DNA from 3 places in the Rhizobium sp. SL42 genome. Region 1 is predicted to be linked to each of the others. Evidence: riboswitches for the same ligand, from Rfam matches in the RefSeq annotation. Region 1 holds a riboswitch; each other region holds the start of a gene.
The links. A riboswitch is a leader RNA that binds a small molecule or an ion and turns the genes downstream of it on or off. The one in region 1 is predicted to bind cobalamin.
Positions count from the first base shown of each region.

Region 1 (5,539 bases):
GCAGCGCGGATGGCGGCATGTTTGCGTTGGCCGCGTGCCATGCCGATGACGGTCGAGGTGTCACGCGAGGGAATGGCAAGGCTTGCCACTCGCTCGTTGACCGGGTCGTCAAGCAGACGGCCATCCGGCCCAAAGATCCAGCCACAGATTTCACCAGTCGCGCCTGCCGTCAGCAGTGCCTCCATCTCGTCTCGCTGCAGAAAGCCGTCCAGCAGGAGCGGTGCATTGAGCGTCATCTCGCCGATACCGACGAAGGCGGCGTTGGATGATTTGCCAAGTTCGATCGTCGGGGCGACCAGCGGCTGGCGATGCAGAAGATCGCGCTCTTCTCGCGAAGATACGATAACCGGGAGCGGCATGGGGAAATGTCGGGCCTTGACCGCATCTGCCATCGAAAAGATGACGTTGAAATAGGCGGCCGATCCGTCCGGACTGATATTGCCGGTCAGCGAGACAATCTTGTGCTGCGGACATTCCATGGGCGAGAGCTGATCGACCATGGCACGTAGCGTACGTCCCGTTCCCATGGCGATAACCAGCGGGTCGGGCTGTTTCAGCCATCGTTCCAGTTCGGCGGCGCCGGCCTCCGCCACGCCAACCGTTGCCGAATCGGAGGCCGGATCACTGGGGACGATTTCGACATGCCTGAGACCGTATTTGTCTTTGACCGCCTCTCCGAGTTCCAGGCAGGCGGCAATCGGATGGTCGAGCCGTACCTTGATCAGCTTCTCGGCAACCGACAGGGACACGAGCCTTTGCGCGCTCTGGCGCGAGATGCCCATTGCAACCGCGATCTCGTCCTGGGTTCGACCGGCGACATAATACAGCCAGCCTGCTCTTGCCGCATCATCGAGCCGAGTTTGACCTTCTTGTCGCTTTGCCATCGAGATTGGACCACCCTTTCCAGATCAGTGCTGCCAACTTTAACCGCGACTGTCAAATTGCCGAAGCCGCCTCAAGCCCTGCAGGATGTAAATCTGCAGGTTTGATGATTTGTGTGAACCAGTCGATTGTGTGGCGAAGCCCTTGTTCCAGGGGAATTTCAGGCCGCCAATCGAGAAGATCGCCGGCGCGGCGGATATCCGGTTGCCGCCGCCGTGGATCATCGATCGGCAAGCGAAGATCGACCACATCCTTGCTGGTCGGGATTTCGCGCTGAACCATTACGGCCAGTTGGTGGATAGTGAATTCGTCCGGATTGCTCAGGTGATCGGCCATGCAGGATTGAGTTCTCGTTCCATCATCGCGACCAGCCCGCGGCCGGTGAGAGCCTGGACAACCAGATTGGACGATGCGGCCTTCGTCGGGCTGCATGTGCGGACCACAGGCATTGAACAGCCTGGCGACGCGCGCGTCTACGCGGCCGAGGCGAAAGAGATCGAAACACGGCCTTGAACAAAAAAATCGGCTACTCCTGCAAATGTACGAATGTGCCTATTCTCTTCCCCGGAAGATATGCTTGGCGGACCTGTCTGCGCCCGTATTTTGAGAGGCGTATCAGGGAAGTCGCTTGAAAAGCACGCCGCTGACGAGCGCTCTTCGAAGGTAAGGCATTCCTCCAGGTTTATTTGCAACTTGATCGCGAACCTCCGCCCGGTGTCGGCAGCTTGGCGGCCATTGGAATTGCTCCGTCTTCAGAATCTGCTGGACAAAATATCTGATCGACATATACGTAACGATATTACATTACGAAACGAAGCAGGATTGGGTGGTGCTCACCATGTGCAGGCTTGACCGAATGCCCCGTCAGGCCCTAAGCATTGGATCGACGGTTCCCCAATTGGATGACTCCAAGGGGATTAATAGGGAACACGGTGCGGAAGACCCAATTGGGACCAAAACCGTGGCTGCCCCCGCAACTGTAAGCGGATTGCCGTCCATCGTGGTGCGAAAGCGCCAGGCCACTGCGAGTTGACTCGTGGGAAGGCCGATGGACAGCAGATATCCGCGAGCCAGGAGACCTGCCGTCACAGAAGAGAAACCGCAACGGACGGGGTGTTCCGATGGAAAAGATCTGGCTTGAAAGCAGCGCGTCTGTGCGCTTTTTTTGCAATGCCATTTTGCCTCCGGAGATAACCGACGGGGGAGAATTATGGCGCCTGCGAAACAACACACGGTAACCGTTTGTACGGATTGCCGAATCACCGGCACGGCTTGCCGGCCCGGACTGAAGCTCCTCGCTCACCTGAATGCGTGTCTGTCAAAGATGGATGCGTCTGCCAATCGTGACTTTGCGGTTGAAGGCACGGTCTGCATGGCGGGCTGCTGGAGACCTTGCACCATCGCTTTCCAGGCAAGCGGCAAGGCCACTTATCTGTTCGGTGATATAGAGCCTGATGCCGATATCGAAGCGTTGGTGGAATTCGCCAAACTTTACGGCGAACGGCCCGACGGCATGACCCGGGAGGCAGAGCGTCCCCGCGGGCTCGGCGGCAAGGTTCTTGCGCGCATCCCGGCCTCCGTTCTTGTCTCTGAACGGTCTGGGGAGCGTCTCCAGTGAGCTGCGATGCGACCGGTACATCAATCACCGTCTCCAATCTCGGCTGGGGGCCGAAACCGGGCCACTTTCTCGTGCGAGGGGTCAATTTCGCCCTGGATGCCGGAGATCGGCTTGCGATCATAGGTCCGAATGGAGCTGGAAAGACGTCGCTTTTGCGCTGCCTGTATCGTGGCGTCTCACCGCGGGAGGGAAAGGTCGAGGTCGGCGGTGAAGACATCTGGCAAATCGGTTCCCGGCAGGTTGCGCGCCGGATTGCGGTGGTGCTCCAGGAGATGCCGGCAGACTTTCCATTCAGCGTTCGCGACGTGGTGTTGATGGGGCGTATTCCCTGGCGCGAAGGCCTGACCGGCTGGACCGACGAGGATCGCCAGGAGGTTGCCCATGCGCTTGAACACCTGAATCTCAGGCATCTTGCCGCGCGCCAGTTTTCCACCCTGTCGGGAGGCGAGAAGCAGCGCGTGCTGGTTGCCCGCGCTCTCACCCAGAAGCCCGAGATCATCATTCTCGATGAGCCGACCAACCATCTCGACATCCGTCATCAGCTCGAGATTCTCAATCTGTTGCGCACGCTCAAGCTCACCATCATCACCACGCTGCACGACATCAACCTGGCCGGTGATTTCGCAACGCATGTTGCGCTGATGCGCGATGGCCGCATGACCGCGTTCGGAACGCCGGACAATGTTCTGACATCCCATGCCGTGTCGGCCACTTTCGGCGTGGCGGCCACGGCCCATCCGGTGCCGGGTAACGGAACGGCACGCTTCTCGTTTTCACTCGAAACAGTCTGATTTAAAAGGATTTTACATGTCTTACCGACGCTTGGCCGCATCCACCGCAGGTTTCCTCGTTTCCGCCCTGTTCGCCAGTTCGGCGCTTGCCTATCCGGTGACCGTCAAGAGTTGCAACCGCGATGTCACATTCGAGGCCGCACCAAGCCGTGCAGTTTCCAACGACGTCAATCTGACCGAGATGATGCTGGCATTGAAGCTTCAGGACCACATGGCTGGCTACACCGGCGTCTCCGGCTGGAAGACCCTGGACGAAAAAATCAGGCAGGGCGTCAAGGAGCTACCCGAACTGTCACCCAAATATCCGACCAAGGAGGTGTTGTTGAATGCCGACGCCGACTTCTATTTCGCCGGTTGGAATTACGGCATGAAAGTGGGCGGCGAAGTTACCCCGGAGACGCTCGATGCCTTCAAGATCAAGGTTTACGAACTGACGGAATCCTGCATTCACATCATGGCAAAGGACAAGCCGACGATGAACGATATGTTTGTCGATCTCGTCAATCTCGGCAAGATCTTCGGCGTCGAAGATCGCGCCAATGAGCTTGTAGCCGGCTATGAAAGTAGCTTGGCCGAGATCCGAAACCGTATCGGCGAGGTGAAGGAGCCGGTCCGCGTCTTCGTCTATGATTCAGGCACGGAGAAGCCGTTCACCTCCGGCCGGTACGGAATTCCCACTGCGATGATCGAGGCCGCCGGCGGCGTCAACATTATGGATGATGTTGAGAAAAGCTGGACGGAAATCTCATGGGAGCCGGTCATCGAACGCAATCCGCAAGTGATCGTCATCGTCAACTATGGCGATGTGACGGCCGATCAGAAGATTGCCTTCATGAAGGAAAACCCGGCCTTCAAAAATCTCGATGCGGTGAAGCAGAACCGTTTCGTGGTTCTGGAATACGTCGAGGCGACACCGGGACCGCGGAATATCGATGGCATCGGCCGACTGGCTGATGTGCTGCATCCCCGCAATATGTAGGCAGCCTACTTGGCCGCGAACACGCTGCATCATCGGGCTTCAACGCGTCCGGTGATGCACATTTTATCGATAAGATTGGCATGTGATGACGGGTAGCAGGATGTTGATATGGGCGGTGCTTGCCGTCGCGGCGATGGGCTTGTGCCTGACGGCCGGTGTATCCTTCGGAGCCGCACCCATCCCGTTCACCACGGTCTGGTCGATTGTCGCCAACAAGCTTCATCCCGGCATCGTCGAGGCGACTTGGTCGCCCGGCCGCGAAAGTATTGTCTGGGATGTGCGCTTCCCACGCGTGATCCTTGCTGGTCTCGTCGGCGCGGGTCTGGCCGTCGTTGGTGCTGTCCTCCAGGCGGTTACGCGCAATCCATTGGCAGACCCACATTTGCTCGGCGTCTCCTCGGGCGGCGCGCTGGGGGCGATCGTTGCCCTGCTGCATACAGGACTGATCTTCGGGCTCGTCACCGTACCACTGTTTGCCTTCATCGGTGCGCTCTGCGCAACGCTGGCTGTCATGGCGGTCACCCGCTATTCGGGGGCTGCTGCCGACCGGCTTGTGCTCTCGGGTGTCGCGGTCGCCTTTGTCGCGACCGCGCTCGGCAACCTCACAATTTTCCTCGGCGATCCGCGCGCGGCGCATACCGTGGTTTTCTGGATGTTGGGTGGGTTGGGCCTCGCGCAGTGGTCACACCTGCTTTATCCCGCGCTGGCGCTTGCTCTGTCTCTGGGCTGGCTGATGCTGCGAGCGCGCGAAATCAATGCGCTCGCCATGGGAGACGAGACTGCGGCAACTCTGGGCATACCCGTCGCGCGGTTTCGGGCGCAACTGTTCGTCATCACGGCGCTTCTGACAGGTGTCATGGTGGCCTTTTCTGGCGCTATCGGCTTTGTCGGGCTGCTGATCCCCCATGTCGTCCGCCTGGTTGGAGGCGGCGACAATGTTCGCGTCATTCCACTGTCCGCTTTTGTCGGCGCGATCGTGCTGATCCTTGCCGATATCGCCGCCCGCGTCGCCATGGCTCCGGAAGACATGCCGATCGGCGTTGTTACCGGCCTGGTGGGCGGTGTTGCGTTCATCGTTTTACTACGTCGCCGATAGGCGCGAGCCAGATTCTGGCGTCGATTCCTCACCGCCTATTGCTCCATTTTCGTTTTGGCCTAGGATGAAGCAAAACGAAAAACGGGGAGGGGACGATGATTTTTTCTGCACGCCAGGCTGAAATCATGGCAATTGCGAAGGAGCAGGGCCGCGTCCTGGTCGATGAGCTCGCC
Region 1 is NZ_CP063397.1:717,797-723,335, forward strand. It holds gene IM739_RS03190 (sugar-binding transcriptional regulator) at 1-884, opposite strand, end outside; gene IM739_RS03195 (hypothetical protein) at 1,027-1,395, shown strand; cobalamin riboswitch at 1,753-1,983, shown strand; gene IM739_RS03200 (DUF1636 family protein) at 2,093-2,500, shown strand; gene IM739_RS03205 (ABC transporter ATP-binding protein) at 2,497-3,291, shown strand; gene IM739_RS03210 (ABC transporter substrate-binding protein) at 3,308-4,270, shown strand; gene IM739_RS03215 (FecCD family ABC transporter permease) at 4,356-5,366, shown strand; gene IM739_RS03220 (DeoR/GlpR family DNA-binding transcription regulator) at 5,462-5,539, shown strand, end outside.

Region 2 (5,539 bases), on a different replicon from region 1:
CCTTCATCGATGAATTGAAGCGCGCCATCGCCTGACCGCTGTCTGCGGACACCGGTCATTCGCGTAAAGCCATCTTGGCGACGGTCGTGAGCCAGGACATGGCAGGGCCAAGTACCTCGTCATTGAATTCATAGCGTTCGTTGTGAAGCTTTCCGTCTTCCGCAACGGGTCCATTTCCGATGAGGACATAGGCCCCTGCCTTGCCCTCCACCAGGAATGCGAAGTCGTCGCCGCCCATCGCCGGCCTGATGTCGCGCGTCACCGACAATCCGGCTGCATCTGCTGCCGCAACCGATAACGCGGCCTCCGCCGGCGTATCGGCCATCACCCGTCCCGTGGAATTGATCTCGTACTCAGCCTTTACGCCCCATGCAGCGGCGGTGCCTTCGATAACCTCCGACATCCGCTGGATCACGGCTTTGCGAACTTCGACATCAAAAGTCCGGAGCGTGCCGATGATGGTCGCGGTCTCGGGAATCTGGTTGCTGACAGTTCCGCCCTGGATCATCGAGACCGTCAACGCAACGGTCTCAAGCGGATCGACATTGCGTGAAACAATGTTGTTCAGCGCGACAATCAGGTGTGCCGCCGCATTGATCGGATCGCGTGTCAGGTGCGGCGCTGCCGCGTGGCCCGCCAGTCCCTTGAGTTCGATACGCCAGTCGCCACCTGCGGCCATGGAAGGCCGAGTGTGAACCGCAACCTGGCCCAAAGGGAGGCCGGGCCAGTTGTGCCAGGCAAACAATTTCTCCATCGGGTAACGTTCGAACAACCCGTCGGCGATCATCGCCTTTGCCCCCTTGCCATTCTCTTCCGCCGGCTGGAACACGAGATTGATCGTTCCCGTCCAGCTATCGTCCTTGACCAGCACCGCAGCGGCACCGAGAAGCGCTGCGGTATGACCGTCATGGCCGCAGGCATGCATGACGCCGGAATTGCGAGAAGCATGCGGGAAAATATTGGCTTCCTTGATCGGCAATGCGTCCATGTCGGCGCGCAGGCCGATCGACCTGTTCGACCCCGGCCGATGGAGTGTCGCGACAATGCCATGATGGCCGATGCCCGTTTCATGCGGAATGCCCAGGGACGTGAGTTGTTCGGAGACAAAAGCTGCGGTCTTTGCCTCTTCTCCGGAAAGTTCCGGATGTGCATGGAGGTGGCGTCGCCATCCCGTGACTTGTTCAACAAGTTTCGGCTCTATCATGGTGTACTTTCTCAAAGGACCTTGGAGAGGAATGCGACCGTGCGCGGGTTTTTCGGATTGGCGAGCATCTCACGGGGATGGCCCTCTTCCATGATCATGCCTTGATCCATGAAGACCAGATGGCTGCCGACTTCTCGGGCGAAGCCGATCTCATGGGTGACCACGACCATGGTGATACCGCTTCGGGCAAGGTCCTTGATCACGTCGAGAACCTCCCCCACAAGCTCTGGATCCAGCGCGCTGGTCGGCTCGTCAAACAGCATGACCTCAGGCTCCATCGCCAGGGCCCTCGCGATGGCCACGCGCTGCTGCTGGCCTCCGGACAACTGGCCGGGATAGCGATTGCCGAAACCTGACAACCCGACGCGCGCCAAAAGCTCAAGCGCCTTGACCTGGGCATCGTTCCTGGACCAGCCCTTCACATGCACCGGCCCTTCCATCACGTTTTGCAGTGCCGTCATATGCGGAAAGAGGTTGAAACGCTGGAAGACCATGCCGGTCATCCGCCGCTGCCTTGCGACATGGCCCGGTGCGAGCGGATGGAAACGCTCGTTCTGCTCGGTGAAGCCCTGCAGCTCTCCCTTGACGAATACCCTTCCGGCAGAGATCGCCTCCAGCTGGTTGATGCAGCGCAACAGCGTCGACTTACCGGATCCGGAAGGCCCGATTGCAACGCAGACCTCACCGCGCCGGACCAACAGGTTCACGCCTTTGAGCGCGTGGACCGACCCGTAGAATTTATGGATGTTCTGCATTTCGACGCAGACGTCCGATTTGACGATTGTATCCATGGCTTCACTCCGCCCTGGCTGGATTGGGCGAGACGCCCTTACCAAAGTGACGTTCGAGAAAATGCTGGCCAACCATCAGCAGGCTCGTGATGGCGAGATACCAGGCACCCGACACCATCAGCAGTGGGATCGGCAGGTAGAGCCTGTTGGCGATCGCATTCGTGGCGAACATTAGGTCGAGCGTGAAGGGCACGGCGAGCACCAGGGATGTCATCTTCAGCATGCCGATGGTTTCATTGCCTGTGGGTGGAATTATCACGCGCATGGCCTGGGGCATCAGGATGCGCCACCAGATCTTGGCCGGCCGCATTCCCAAGGCTTGGGCTGCCTCCGCCTGACCGTGATCTATGGAGTTGAACCCCGCCCGGAAGATTTCGGTCAGATAGGCGGACTCGTTGAACCCCAGCCCGAGAATGGCGGCGACCGCCGGTGTCACGAGATAGCGTGTTTCAATTCCGGCAATTTCCGGCCCGAATGGAATGGACAGCGAAAGATGCGGAAACAGGACAGCGAACAGGCCCCAGAACAACAATTGTGTGTAGATCGGCGTTCCGCGGAAGAACCAGATCCAGCTATAGGCGAGGCCCTTCAGAACCGGATTGTCGCTGTCGCGCATGATCACCAGCACCCCCGCGACAAAGATAGCGACCGCCATGGCGACAACCGTCAACAGCAGTGTCCAGCCGACGCCTCGAACGACCTGCGGCCAGAACAGATATTTCAGGAAAACGTCCCAATGAAAGTTCGGATTGACGGCGACAGCGTGCGCCGCCTGGAGGGCGATGACTGCGATCACGGCCACCGCCAGCCAACGGCCCGGGTGCCGGCGCGGAACAATGATGTTCCGCGCGACATCCGGCTTAGACGCTGCAGACGTGGTAGCGACGGTCCGCATGGTATCTGCGTCCAAAGCCACGGCATCAATCCTTGACTGTCGGATTGACTTCGGCCTTCTTCACAATTTCGGTGCCGACGCCCCAGCTGTCGAACAGGGCCTTGTACGTGCCTTCCGCGATCAGCGCGTTGACGGTATCGGCGACAAGCTCAGTCAATTCGGCATCCGCCTTCGCGACGGCGATCCCGTTCGGTCCCCGCTCGCTGAACACACCGGTGGTCGGCGAGACGACTTCCAACTGGCCCTTGGATTGCTTCGCGGCATAGCCGACGGTCGAACCGCCGGAGATCGTCGCATCCGCACCGCCGGCGGCGACACGGGTCAAGGCTTCCGTCTGTGTTGCAAAGGGCAGAATGTCGATCGCGGGCTTTCCGGCAGCGGTGCACGCCTTGTCCGCCTCGTTGACGATGCCCTCGTGCCAGGAGCCTGACTGGATTGCAATTTTCCGACCACAGAAGTCGGCAGGATCAAAATTCGACGGATTACCGGCCTTGACGGCCCACAAGCTTCCGCTGTCGGAATAGCTGACGAAATTTACCACCTTCATCCGCTCGTTGCTGATCGTGAAAGCGGAGACGCCGAGATCGAATTTGGTCCCGAGTGCGGGCAGGATGGCATCGAAGGCTGATGTCTGGAAGTCGATCTTGACGCCGAGTTTCGCACCGATGGCATTGGCGATGTCGACATCGATGCCTTCTGGCGTCTGGCCGTCCTTCTCGCTGAGATATTCCCAGGGAGCATAGGCTGTATCGGAGCCGATCGAAATCACACCGGCCGACTTGATCTTGGCGGGAAGGCGCGCAGCCAGCGCGGCATCGACCTTGATACCCGAAGTATCAAAGCCGTCGGCAAGGACGGGACTACAGAATGCTGTTGCCACCAGGATCGCGGCACCAACGTTTGATGTCAGGCAATTACGCATGTTGGACATTGAGTTCCCCATTATTTTTGCTTCGAGTTACGCAGATAAGTTCAGCTTGGGAGGATGCACATCTCTGGCTCGATGACAGCAATATGCGTGAACGAGTGAATGCCGTCTAATAGTATAATTGAGGCTATCTATTCCCCTGGGTTATTGAAACCAAGGACAGGTGGCCAAGCGGTCAGGCGCGAGATGTCCGGCGGGGCTGGGACAACCCGGCTGAATGTGACAATTTACGAACGCGCTTGCCTTTCGCGGCAGCCATTGACGGCTGCTAGACCATATTCGCTGTCCGGCGGCGTGGACTTGCGCATTATTTCTCCGCCTCTGCGTTGCGTTCTAGCCGTGTGGCGCATAATGCTTTCTTTGATGGTTCCGCCCGATGAAACGACGGCGGATGAAAAGGGAACACGGTGCGGACTACCCATCAGGGACCAAAACCGTGGCTGCCCCCGCAACTGTAAGCGGTGAGCGATGTCCAACGATGCCATTGGCCGATATTGCGGCTGATAAGGCGGACTGAGCCAAGACCCGTGAGCCAGGAGACCTGCCATCGCTGGGCCACGACATCCGTGGTGTTTGTTCGAGCCGCGCGGTGGGCGCGGTAGAGGGTTATGCCATGCATATTATGGAAGGCTATTTGCCGGCCGCGCACGCAGTCGGCTGGGGCGCGATTTCCGCGCCATTTGTGATTTATGGCGCCCGGCGCATTGTCACGCTTGTGCGTGAAAAACCGGAAATCAAGCTTTTGATGGCAGCATCCGGCGCCTATGTATTCGTCTTGTCTGCGCTCAAGATCCCGTCTGTTACCGGGAGCTGCTCGCATCCGACGGGAACCGGGCTTGCGGCATCGCTGTTCGGCCCCACGGTCACCACCGTGCTCGGGACGATTGTCCTTCTGTTTCAGGCTTTGCTACTGGCACATGGCGGACTGACCACGCTGGGCGCCAATATCTTCTCCATGGCCATCGTTGGTCCATTTGTCGCCTATGGCCTCTTCAGGGGCATAACAGGTGCCGGCTTCAGCGGCGCAATCGCGATCTTTGTCGCTGCGACGCTTGGTGACCTGGCGACCTATGTGACGACCTCTCTGCAGCTCGCTCTCGCATTTCCGGATCCGGTATCGGGCATCACAGGCGCTGCTGCGAAATTTCTGGGTATTTTTGCGGTCACGCAGGTGCCATTGGCCATCAGCGAAGGCCTGTTGACGGTCATCGTCTTCAACCTGCTGCAGCGATACAGCCGCGGCGAACTGAACGCCCTCAACATCTTTACCGCGAAGGCCTGATCATGCTGAAACGTAACCTCTGGATGTTGTTTGCGGTCATCGCCCTGGCAATCCTGCCGTTGATCATTCACCATGGCGGAGACGCCGAATTTGCCGGTGCGGACGGCGAAGCTGAAGCCGCCATCACCGAAATTCAGCCAGACTACACGCCCTGGGCTGCGCCTTTGTGGGAGCCGCCGAGCGGCGAGATCGAAAGCCTGCTGTTTGCTCTGCAGGCAGCACTTGGCGCAGGTCTCGTCGGCTTCTATTTCGGTCGTCGCTCGTCGCCGGCAAAGCGCCCGGATATCAAGTAGACGATGCGTGCGATCGATCGCTGTGCCCAGACCAACCGGTGGCGACACTACGCCACCGGTGAAAAGCTTCTGCTTGCCGTCGGCCTTATGATCATCTCGCTGGATTCTGTCGGATGGACAGGCCAGATCGGCCTGCTGATCGCGAT
Region 2 is NZ_CP063398.1:31,084-36,622, forward strand. It holds gene IM739_RS19300 (LysR substrate-binding domain-containing protein) at 1-35, shown strand, start outside; gene IM739_RS19305 (amidohydrolase) at 56-1,204, opposite strand; gene IM739_RS19310 (amino acid ABC transporter ATP-binding protein) at 1,216-1,995, opposite strand; gene IM739_RS19315 (amino acid ABC transporter permease) at 2,000-2,911, opposite strand; gene IM739_RS19320 (ABC transporter substrate-binding protein) at 2,916-3,821, opposite strand; cobalamin riboswitch at 4,166-4,381, shown strand; gene IM739_RS19325 (energy-coupling factor ABC transporter permease) at 4,432-5,100, shown strand; gene IM739_RS19330 (energy-coupling factor ABC transporter substrate-binding protein) at 5,103-5,393, shown strand; gene IM739_RS19335 (CbiQ family ECF transporter T component) at 5,397-5,539, shown strand, end outside.
Region 2: it holds a riboswitch for cobalamin, as region 1 does, so the genes downstream of both, IM739_RS19325 (energy-coupling factor ABC transporter permease) here and IM739_RS03200 (DUF1636 family protein) in region 1, are expected to answer to the same signal.

Region 3 (5,539 bases), 1.8 Mb from region 1:
ACTGCCGACCGGCAATATCCGGACACTATGCGTCCGCACCTGTGACGGAGGCTTCTTTCCGATTTCCTCCAGCACATCCGCGATGAATTTCGGACATGACGCCGGCCTGTGTCAGCAGATGTGCCCAAACACCGAGACGGAACTGTATTTCCACGCACCCGCGGTCAGCGAAACATCCGAGATGATTTCGGCGGTCAGCGGGCGACCCTACCGCGACCTGCCCAACGCCTTCGCCTATCGCAACCGCACGGCCGGTGACAATCCGCAATGTGGATGCGATCTGGCCCGCTATCACGAACAGGCGAAAAGGCGATCGACACCGCCCACGCCCGTTCCAGACTACCAGTCGTCGATCGTCACCATCGCGCCGAAGACGCCTGCAGTAGCCGCAGCGGTACCAGCGGCACAGCCTGTCGAGCGCGACTACGATGGCAGTGCGGCCAATATACGCAAAGTGGGTCCACAATTCCTGCCGCCGGTGACGGGCACCATCAATCTCAGAAATCCTGCCTCTCCAGGTCCGCAGCCTCTGCAGGAGTAGCACCGTCAACGGCGAAGGTTCCGGACCGAAGTCCCCAGCTCTCCTCAAACACCAACTCGTCAAGCGGCAACCGTGATCGCCAGCCTTTCACCTCGAGTTCCGGTGTCGCGTAAAGCGTATCTACATAGCCGAGGCACAGATACCCGACGACCTCGATGTCGTCAGGAATATCCAGAATCCCCTTCAGCTCACTTTCCTGAAAGATACTCACCCATCCGAGCCCGACACCTTCGGCGCGCGCAGCAAGCCACAAATTCTGGATGGCACAGACGGTGGAATAGCTGTCCATGCGTGAATTATGGGTGCGCCCCAGAACGACGGGACCGGCCCGGTCGCGGTCGCATGTCACGCAAACGCCGAGCGGCGCCTTGCGGATACCCTCAAGCTTCAAGGACCGATAAGCGGCCTGCCTATCCTCATCGAACATAGCCGCCGCTTCGCGATTTGCCCGGTCAAAAGCCTCCCATATGAGCTGCCGACGCACGGCGTCGCGCACCAGCAGGAAATTCCAGGGCTGCATGAAACCGACTGAAGGTGCGGCATGCGCGGCACTGAGCAGACGCCTGACAAGGTCATTCGGCAAGGGGTCGGGAAGGAACTGGTCGCGCACGTCACGGCGCGTGTGGATGGCCCGGTAGACGGCCTGCTTTTCCTCGACGGAAAAGGAACCGGCCCGGACAAGAAAATCGTTCGATTCGTCGTGCATCGTCAAATCCCCAACAATGCGCAACCGCCCGCCGTCCGCGCGGGCAAGTCTATCGCATCAGGCCGGTCTTCTGACTTGGCATCCGCTGCACACGCCGCCTTCCCGGTCTTGTCCACCAGTGGCCGGGTCTCCCCTTGCGTGTGCATCCGCCTCACAGCGTTGGGCACGTGCCGGATTTGCACCGGCTTCCCGATTCTCCCGCATCGCTGCGGGCACCTGACAGGATTTGTTTTAGTCCGATCGCCGAAGGACGCAAGCGCCAGCCTGCGACGACGTTCAGTCGTTGACGGGGAAATAGCGGACGAAGGCGAATTCCGCGCCGTCCGGCGACCAGTTCGGCACGTTGATCGTACCCTGCCCACCAAAGAGTTCGAACAGCGTTTCCTGGGTACCACCGTCCATGTCCATCAGCCTAAGGCTGACCTCGCGGTCACGCGGATGATCAAAGACGTCGGGCGCATAGGAGAGGTAGAGAACCTTGCCGTCTTTCGGTGACGGATGCGGGAACCAGTCTCCCGTATCGCTGTAGGTGATGCGTTCGACATCGCTGCCATCCGGATGCATGCGCCAGATCTGCATCAGGCCGCTTCGGCTGGAGTTGAAATAGATCCAGTTGCCATCGGCCGACCAGTCCGGGCCGTCGTTTCGACCCTCGCCTTCAGTCAGTCGGCGCTCCTCGCCGCCATCGACGGAAATCGAATAGATGTCGAAGACATCGTCGCGAATACCGCAATAGGCAAGCTGACGACCATCGGGCGACCAGCCATGCCAGTAGGAAGGCAGGCGCGACGTAACCTGGCGCGGAACACCGCCTTCGGCAGGCAATACGTAGATGCAGGACTTTCCGTGCTCCGTCTTGTCCGAGATGACCACCAGCGAGCCGTCAGGCGAGATGCCGTGATCGTTGTTGCATTCAATGGCAAATCCTGTGTCGAGGAGGGACGGCGCCTGGCCGCCCTCGGGCGAAAGCCGATACAACAGACCATTGCCGTTGATCAGCAGATACGAACCGTCAGGCGACCAGTTTGGCGCCTCGACCAGTTCACTCGTCTGCCAGACAACACGTGTCTGTCGCGTGCGGATATTGTAGATCTCGACGGAACTGCGCAAAGGCTCTCCTCCCTTGGTCCAAGCCATCAGAGACGGGCTCAGCGATCGCGGAAACGGTTGGTGATCGGATAGCGACGGTCGCGGCCAAAGTTCTTCTGGGTGATCTTGACGCCCGGCGCCGATTGCCGCCGCTTGTACTCCGCAAGGTAAAGCAGGTGCTCGATGCGGTGGACCGTGGCAATGTCATGCCCCCGCGCCACGATATCGTCGACGGCCATTTCCTTTTCAACCAGGCACTCCAGGATGTCATCCAGCATCGGATACGGCGGTAGCGAATCCTGATCGGTCTGGTTTGGCCGAAGCTCGGCCGAAGGCGCCTTGGACAGGATATTGGCCGGGATCACCTGGCCGGAAGGCCCAAGTGCACCCGGCGGCACATGAGCATTGCGCCAGGCGGAAAGCGCGTAAACCTGCATCTTGTACAGATCCTTGATCGGATTGAAGCCGCCATTCATGTCGCCATAGAGCGTCGCATAGCCGACCGACATTTCCGACTTGTTGCCCGTGGTGACGACCATCGAGCCGAACTTGTTGGAGATCGCCATGAGGATCGTACCGCGCGCGCGGCTCTGCAGGTTCTCTTCGGTGATCCCGCTCTCCGTCCCCTCGAACATTTCCGACAGGCTGGACAGGAAGCCCTCAACCGGATCTGCGATCGGGACGATATCGTAATGGCAGCCCAGAGCCTGTGCGCAGGCCTCGGCATCAGCAAACGACTCCTTCGACGTGTAGCGATACGGCAGCATGACCGCGCGCACCCGTTCCTCGCCCAGCGCATCGACGGCGATCGCCGCACAGATGGCGGAATCGATCCCGCCCGAAAGGCCGAGCACGACGCTCTTGAAACCGTTCTTGTTCACATAGTCGCGGAAGCCGAGAACGCAGGCCCGGTAGTCGGCCTCTTCCTTCTCAGGAATGCGCGACATCGGTCCTTGCTCGCAGCACCAGCCGGCCTCTGTCCGCTTCCAGGTCGTGACAGAGAGCGTCTCCTCGAACTGGCTCATCTGAAACGCGAGCGACCGGTCGCCGTTGAAGGCAAAGCTCGCACCGTCAAATACAAGCTCATCCTGGCCGCCGATCTGGTTTGCGAAGATCAGCGGCAGGCCGGTCTCGATCACCTGGCGCAGTACCACCTGATGGCGCACATCCACCTTGTTGCGATAGAACGGCGAGCCATTCGGCACCAGCAGGATCTCGGCCCCGGTCTCTGCCAGCGTCTCGCAGACGCCGGCATCGTTCCAGATCTCTTCGCAGATTGGCACGCCGATGCGCACGCCGCGAAAATTCACCGGCCCCGGCATCTCGCCTTCGACAAAAACCCGCTTTTCGTCGAATTCGCCGTAATTCGGCAAATCGATCTTGTCGCGGAAGGCGAGGATCTTGCCGCCATCGAGGATGGCAACGGAATTGTGCCGGCCCTTCTCGCTTTGCCGCGGGAAGCCGACAATCACGCCGGGGCCGCCGTCGGCGGTATCCGCTGCCAACTGCTCGACCGCCGACAGGCAGGCCCTGAGAAAGGCGGGTTTCAAAACCAGATCTTCCGGTGGATAGCCGGAGATGAACAACTCGGTCAAAAGCAACAGGTCGGCACCCTGTGCCGCCGCTTCCGACCGTGCCGCACGTGCCTTTGCCAGGTTGCCGACCACGTCGCCAACCGTTGGATTGAGTTGCGCAATGGCGATGCGCAGGACATCTGTTTTTTTCAATGTTTCGCTCATGGTCAACGGTTTAAACGCTCGGTCGGCGGATCGCAACGGCATGGGCAGACGAAGCCCTGCGCGGGCGCCGAAATATCAATCAAAATCGGGGAACAATCAGGCCTCAGCCATAGTTCATGTAGCGTTCATGACGGATATGTGACAGCTATGCGCACATTTGATGAAAATCGCATTTCTCTCGGAGAATTCTGTGGCTGACACTCTTCCAAAATCGGTAAATTCAAGCCTTTTGGCAGCCGTCGGCACAACTCCCTCCAGAGGTGAAGCACGTCCAGCCGGACGCATCGCACGCATCGTCTTCCCGCTGATCAACACGGCTTTGCTGGCAATCATCACGATCATCGCCAGCGAATGGCTCGCGCGCGGCAATCTCAACGATGTCGCCGACTACATGCTGTCACCCGCCCGCCCGGGCATGGTCGCAGCTGGCATGCTCTTTCTCCTGATGCTTTTCGCAGACGCCATTGTCGGACGTGCGTACCAGTCAGCGCTGCTCATCGTCCCGCTGTCGCTCCTGCCAGCCTTCTTTTCCGGCCAAAAGCAATTGTTTTTGTCTGACCCGCTGTTTCCGAGCGACCTGCTTTTCGGTCGCCAGATCATGGAACTTCTGCCGGTGATGGTTGCCGCCCGCCCCTTGGCTGCCGCCGGCATGGCGCTGGCATCGGTGGCGATCATCGGAGCGCTCGTCTATCTGATCGTCATCAGCCGCCGCCACTTTCCCCGGATCCTGCCTGTCGTTCGCATTGGCCGCACGCTGGTGGCAGCCCCCGTCCTCGCCGGCTTCATCACCCTGATGGATCCGATGGCGTTTTCCTATGTCCGCGACCGACTGAATATCGTGCCGATGATGTGGGACCAGAAGGAGAACTACCGTCACAACGGCTTCCTGCTTGCCTTCGCCTTCAACATTCCCATGGCCAATGTCGGCGCACCGGCCGGTTACGACAATCTCGCCATCTCCGACATCCCGACGGACCGCTTGCCCGCGACCTTCTTCTCGGGTCGCCAGGCCGACGTGATCATGATCATGAGTGAATCGCTCTGGGATCCGACGCGCATGTCGAGCGTGCGCTACTCCAGCGATCCGATGCCGACGATCCATGCGGCCCAGTCCGGCAACGTCTTCTCGCCGGAATTCGGCGGCATGACCGCCAATGTCGAGTTCGAGGCCTTGACCGGCTTCAGCAACGCGTTCCTGCCTTATGGCAGCATTCCCTATCAGCAGTATATCCGTCGCCCGCTGCCCTCGCTCGCCACATTCTTTGAATCGAAGGGCTACGTGACAAAGGCCTTCCATCCGTTCCAGAGCTGGTTCTGGAACCGTCAGAACGTCTATCAGGCGCTCGGCTTCCAGAATTTCCAGTCCGAGGAAAACATGCCGGCGATGGAAAAACGCGGCATCTTTGCCTCTGACGACGCCTTGACGCGCCATATCATCAGCCAGGCCGACAATACTGCAAAGCC
Region 3 is NZ_CP063397.1:2,977,251-2,982,789, forward strand. It holds gene IM739_RS14095 (DUF2865 domain-containing protein) at 1-541, shown strand, start outside; gene bluB (5,6-dimethylbenzimidazole synthase) at 498-1,247, opposite strand; cobalamin riboswitch at 1,291-1,482, opposite strand; gene IM739_RS14105 (TolB family protein) at 1,524-2,357, opposite strand; gene IM739_RS14110 (NAD+ synthase) at 2,396-4,075, opposite strand; gene IM739_RS14115 (LTA synthase family protein) at 4,236-5,539, shown strand, end outside.
Region 3: it holds a riboswitch for cobalamin, as region 1 does, so the genes downstream of both, bluB (5,6-dimethylbenzimidazole synthase) here and IM739_RS03200 (DUF1636 family protein) in region 1, are expected to answer to the same signal.